DNA from 2 places in the Paenibacillus sp. UMB4589-SE434 genome. Region 1 is predicted to be linked to the other one. Evidence: riboswitches for the same ligand, from Rfam matches in the RefSeq annotation. Region 1 holds a riboswitch; the other holds the start of a gene.
What was found. A riboswitch is a leader RNA that binds a small molecule or an ion and turns the genes downstream of it on or off. The one in region 1 is predicted to bind S-adenosylmethionine.
Positions count from the first base shown of each region.

Region 2: it holds a riboswitch for S-adenosylmethionine, as region 1 does, so the genes downstream of both, metA (homoserine O-acetyltransferase MetA) here and QP775_RS23925 (methionine ABC transporter ATP-binding protein) in region 1, are expected to answer to the same signal.

Region 1 is NZ_JASOYK010000010.1:103,781-106,961, forward strand. It holds gene QP775_RS23920 (Cthe_2314 family HEPN domain-containing protein) at 1-627, shown strand, start outside; SAM riboswitch class I at 686-843, shown strand; gene QP775_RS23925 (methionine ABC transporter ATP-binding protein) at 1,219-2,247, shown strand; gene QP775_RS23930 (methionine ABC transporter permease) at 2,247-2,918, shown strand; gene QP775_RS23935 (MetQ/NlpA family ABC transporter substrate-binding protein) at 3,015-3,181, shown strand, end outside.
Region 2 is NZ_JASOYK010000006.1:250,455-253,635, forward strand. It holds gene corA (magnesium/cobalt transporter CorA) at 1-599, opposite strand, end outside; SAM riboswitch class I at 1,105-1,245, shown strand; gene metA (homoserine O-acetyltransferase MetA) at 1,384-2,325, shown strand; gene QP775_RS19790 (aminotransferase class I/II-fold pyridoxal phosphate-dependent enzyme) at 2,327-3,181, shown strand, end outside.

The DNA of each region.
Region 1 (3,181 bases):
GTGCGCGCAGTAATGGAACGAGATGGGGACCCTCACCATGATTGGCGCAAGATCGAAGTGTGGACGGTAGGATTGAAAACGTCTCTTGATGAGTTAGAGCAGAGCATGTATGCATCTGATCGGTTTGCCAGTCAGGTTACGAAGCAATATCAAGAGGAAATGAATGAAGAAGAACTGGATAATTACTATCGTCATGTCTATTTCTACAAGAATGGTTTTATTCGGTTGTTCTCGGTGCTTGATAAGGTGGGAACCTTGTTAAATGAGGCTTTGCAGCTTGATACAGGGAAGGTGAAGAACCGATTTTCGTTTTTTACCGTCTTGAGGCAAATGAATTATTTAAATACGACACCTGCATTGACTAGGGAGCTTATGCATTTGAAGGACGTCCATAAAGACTCCTTGCAGCGCTTACGCAAGCGCCGCAATACAGAAATTCATCATATGAACGCTGAAATGCAGGATGACTTGTGGCAGCGACATCGCAGCCTTAACGATAAAGTAAAACTCGAGAACATCCAGGCAAACGTCCATGACCTAAAAGATGGATATGAGGCGGTTTGTCAGGTCTTAATCGCTATATTTACACATTTACTCAGTATGAAAAATGGTAACGAAAGCAAATAAATGGATGTTGACAAGGTTAATTCCCTGCTATATACTCTGAATTAACTTCATAACCATTTTCTTATCAAGAGAGGCGGAGGGACAGGCCCGATGAAGCCCGGCAACCGATTATGCAAGCCCGGTAGTGCTTATGTCAGCGAATATCGCGACAAGCATGCTTGCATAATGATCAAGGTGCTAATTCCTTCAAAGCGTGATTGCTTTGGCAGATGAGGAAAGGGAGACTTCGACTCATCCGCGCCATCCGGCGATATGATTTTCGAGAGCCCCCTTTTGGCATCTGCCAAGAGGGGGCTCTTGTTATTTATACAAGATCTGCTTGCATGGGGTGTCCACAAACTGTTAAATGCGGCTTGCCATGAGATATAAGGTAGGCTGCATCGATTTCGGCAATCGAAAGCGATGGTGCTGAGAGTGACACAGATGTAGCGGCAATCCTGAACAATGGGATGCAAGTTAGAAAGTTGCAGGTTTAAGTTGTATATTACAAGGTAAGATTTATGGAATGATGTGGTCTTCCCGATTTAACCCGATGTTAAAATGGGAAAGAAGTGCATCCTAAAGTAAGTCGGAAGGATGGTGTCACAAGTTTTGATTGAGATCAAACAATTATCCAAGCGGTATCCTGCGCAGGGCAAATCAAGCGCAGGCATGCTCGCCTTAGAACATATTGATTTGCATGTGTCAGCAGGTGAAGTGTTCGGTATTATCGGCCATTCCGGTGCAGGCAAGAGTACCTTGCTTCGCAGCATTAATTTGCTGGAGCGGCCCACGTCAGGTTCCGTCCTTATTGACGGAATTGAAATGACGGAGTTGTCAAACAAAGAGCTGCAGAAGCAGCGCAGCAAGATTGGCATGATCTTTCAGCATTTTAATTTGCTGTCATCCGCAACGGTGTTCGACAATATTGCGTTTCCGCTGCGCCTGCATAAGACGCCTGCGGACAAGGTAAAGGCCAAAGTCAATGAATTGATTCGACTGGTTGGTCTGGAGGAGCACCGTGATAAGTATCCGGCTCAATTGTCTGGTGGGCAGAAGCAGCGTGTCGGTATTGCAAGGGCGCTTGCCAATGATCCCAAGGTGCTGCTGTGTGACGAAGCAACGTCTGCGCTTGATCCGCAGACGACCAATTCTATCTTGGAGCTGCTGCTGCAAATCAACCGCAGCCTTGGCATTACGATTGTACTGATCACGCATGAAATGCATGTTATCCAGTCGATCTGTGACCGGGTTGGCGTTATACATGGCGGCAAAATTGTAGAACAGGGTCCTGTAGTAGACGTATTTTTGAAGCCGCAGCATCCGGTTACTAAAGAGTTTATTCTCGAAGAGAGCCATCATGAAGAGCTGCAGCCATGGACATCGTTTAAGACTCAGGCTGGTGACAGCTCACGCGTCGTTAAGATTAATTATTTGGGCGACGTCACTTATCAGCCGATTCTGCACCGCGTATTATCTGAGGCTGGCATCGAATTCGCCATTTTGCAAGGTACAATCTCTCGTATGAAGGATACACCTTATGGGCAGTTGGTCGTTCGACTAGACGGGGAAGCAAGGACTTTGCAGACGGCACTTGAAGCCTTGGTGAAGCAGGGACTTGACGTGGAGGTGATTGCGTAATGGTATTCGGAATTGACTTCAGTGAAGTGAACTGGAGCGAGGTGTCTCAGGCATCAGCGGACACGCTGAATATGCTAGGATTCTCGGTACTGTTTACGTTTATCATCGGCCTGCCATTAGGCGTTCTCTTATTTTTGTCAGGCAAGTCCAGTCATTGGTTTGTCAAAGTAATGTACAGCTTATTATCGCTTATGGTGAACGTGTTGAGATCGGTTCCATTTGTCATTCTGATGATTGCGATATTGCCGTTTACGAAGGTGCTGATTGGGACAACAATCGGTGTGAAGGGAGCCATTCCTGCTTTGGTCATCGCAGCCGCGCCATTTTTTGCTCGACTCGTCGAAACTTCACTTCGCGAAGTAGATCGTGGTGTTATCGAGGCAGCGCAAGCGATGGGAGCTTCAACCTGGCAGATTGTACGCAAGGTGTTATTGCCAGAAGCAATGCCTGGCTTGATTGCTGGTACGACCATAACGGCAGTCACTCTAATTTCCTACACAGCAATGTCTGGACTTGTAGGCGGTGGCGGCCTTGGTGACTTGGCGATTCGATATGGCTACCAGCGTTATGAGACCAGTGTTATGATCATTGCGATCGCAGTTATGATCGTAATGGTGCAAATTTTGCAATGGATTGGCGACCGATTCGTTCGTCATTACACTCGCAAGTAAGGAAGCACGCTCAATCGGGCTTCATATAGATGACAGCCTCTTAGGTCAGTCACCAACAAATCACAGGGGTTTATTTTGGAAGGGAGAGAAATAAAAATGAAAAATTTCAAAAAACTTACACTCGTATTAACACTGATTGGTCTGGTGGCAATGCTGACCGCTTGCGGCGGCAAGACTGCAGAGAATAACGCTGGGACTGCAAGTAATGGTGGGAATTCCGCAGCAGAAACAACAAAATTGGTTGTAGGTGCTACACCAGTTCC
Region 2 (3,181 bases), on a different contig from region 1:
AAGTCTTTGCGATACAGAACAAGGAGTACTTCCTTCTGCGGACCTAGTCCCTTCTTAAGCCACAAGATCTCGCTTCGCAGATTAATGATTTCGTTTAAGTGAGATTTCTTCGCATTTACGAGTACGACTTCCTCAAGATTGTCAATCTTGGCTTCAATTCGATCCGCAACCGTAAAGTAGTTGTCTACAACGGTGTCAGCAAGTATATAGAGCATACGGTCCGGCGTGCTCACTTCCTGTTCCCACAGCAAGGGCTTAACGGTACGCAATTCATTAATTTTCTGCTTGGTAACGGTAATTAGATAGTGTTTGCCAAGAAAAATATTTAAAGCACGGAGAAATATTTCTTCATCATCAAACCGAATGCTGTTAATCACAATGAAGTAATGACCTTCGTATATTTCCATCTTCGGCCGCTGTTCATCCTCACTTAGGCAATCCTCAACTGCGAGATCGTGAATATGAAACATCGGCTGTAATACAAGAAGATCATCAACGTCCGCATCGATCCAGTAGAATCCTGCATCAGGCGGGGTCAATGTGACATTAATGTCTTCGATCGGTGTAAACACACCGTCGTTGACGAGACGTATTTTCATCACCATCACTCCTTCATACCACCGCTTATCGGTAGCTTGCGTCGTCGTTATCATGACGATTCATAACTAGCAACGTGAAGATGCGGGGATGGTGAAGTTGTTCACAGTGTTGAGTGAATGAACAGAGTCAGGCGTGTAAGGACACCATAATAGGGTCCCTCAAGCGCGAACAACTAACGACAGCCACAAGCACAAGCTTACGTGATCGTCGAATCGTCATATTCGGTTGTCCGTTCTTACCGTGGCACGGCCTCGGGTCGCCATCCATCCGAAATTCACCTCTACAAAATAGAATGTAAACAAGTGCTTTTAATCCGTTAGGTCTGAAGCACTTGTCTAGTATAACGCGGCATTAGTAGCCTTTCAAGGGATATTCAGATGAAACTTATGCCTTCAATATATGGTGTACTGCCATTACATGTGATTTGACCCTTGACGAAATGCTTGCCAATGCCTTAAATTATTACCAAGTCCAATTGATGACCAATTTCATAAGCAAATGGCAATCTTATCAAGAGCAGGTGGAGGGACAAGCCCGATGATACCCGGCAACCGGCGCAAGCAGTATGTTTTGCGCAGCGGTGCTAATTCTTGCAGATGCATGGTGTAGACGAATGTTTTGCGCCCGGCAGCTGATAGATGAGAGAGGCGCATGAATATATGCAGGCATGACCTTTCTCGTATCATACAGAGAAAGGTTTTTTTGTATTCAATTTTAACAAAAGTCGAATTTGCTTACGTTATTGTTCATCTTTCAGGACACATTTCGAAGGGGGAGAGCGTCATGCCGATTAAAATACCGGACCATTTGCCGGCGAAAGAAATATTGACTCAGGAGAACATATTCGTCATGGACGAATCACGCGCTTATACACAAGATATTCGTCCGCTGCGAATTGTTATACTTAACTTAATGCCGACAAAAGAGACCACTGAAACACAGTTGTTACGTCTAATCGGGAATACGCCGCTGCAAGTGGATGTGACGTTGCTTCATCCTGCGACCCACGTATCCAAAAATACATCGGCGGAGCATCTGTCGTCCTTCTATAAGACATTTGAAGATGTAGAAAATGAACAATTTGACGGCATGATCATTACAGGTGCTCCTGTTGAGCAAATGGAATACGAAGAGGTAACCTATTGGAAGGAACTCTGCGACATCATGGAGTGGTCCAAGGATCATGTGACATCAACCATGCATATTTGTTGGGCCTCACAAGCTGGGCTGTATTATCATTACGGTGTACCCAAACATCCGCTTTCTAATAAGTGTTTTGGTGTATTCCACCATTCATTGAGCAAGGAGAATGTCAAGTTGACTCGCGGCTTTGATGAGTTATTTCTAGTACCACAATCTCGTCATACGGAAGTCCGCAGAGAGGACATTGAGCAGAAGAAAGGCTTGGAAATTTTATCTGAGTCGGACGAAGCAGGCGTATACTTGGTAGCGAGCGAAGACGGACGTCATATCTTTGTAACAGGCCATTCCGAATATGACACGTGTACATTGAAGTGGGAGTATGATCGGGATGTTGCTAAAGGAATGGAGATGGAGCTGCCGTGTAACTACTATCCTAATGATGATTCGACCAAAACACCGCGTTCAACATGGAAAGGGCACGCCAACTTACTTTTTTCCAACTGGCTTAACTACTATGTATACCAAGAAACGCCGTATGAACTACGTTCTGTAGCAGTACGTAAAGAAGGGGCAGGTGTATAGCATGATTAACCGTGACGAGCAGTCTTATCGGATGGAAAGCCAATTAGCGCAAATTGGTTCCATTCAGGAGCCGACGACAGGCGCAGTAACCTTCCCAATTTATCAAGCTACCGCGTATCGGCATCCTCGCCTAGGACAGAGTACAGGTTTTGATTACATTCGGACCAAGAACCCGACTCGGGCGGTGTTGGAGGATGCGGCTGCCTTGTTAGAGCGCGGAGATGCAGGTTTTGCCTGTAGTTCGGGCATGGCGGCGCTTCAGACCGTCTTTGCCCTATTCGGACAAGGTGATCACTTGATTGTCTCTTTGGATCTATACGGTGGCACCTATCGTATGCTAGAACGACTGCTGTCCCGGTTTGGTGTGACGGCTTCTTATGTGGATACAAACGATCTTGAGGCGATAGAATCCGTTCGTCAACCGTCCACTAAAGCTATATTTATCGAGACCCCTACGAATCCGCTTATGATGATTACCGATATTGAAGCTGTTGCCAAGTGGGCGCAGTCCCATAACATGCTGACAATCGTGGACAATACATTACTTACGCCGTTTTTCCAGCGTCCGATTGAGCTGGGAGCGGATATTATCGTACACAGTGCTACCAAATATTTGGGCGGACACAATGATGTACTTGCTGGACTTATCGTGACAAAGGGTAAAGAATTGTCCGAAGAGATGGCTTTCCTTCATAATTCTATTGGTGCTGTGCTTAGTCCGAGTGACTCTTATCAGCTCATGCGCGGAATGAAGACGTTAGCGCTGCGTATGGAGCGGCATGAATACAACGCTACACGTGTTGCAGAGTGGCTTAATACACACGAATCAATAGACACGGTTTATTATCCAGCACTT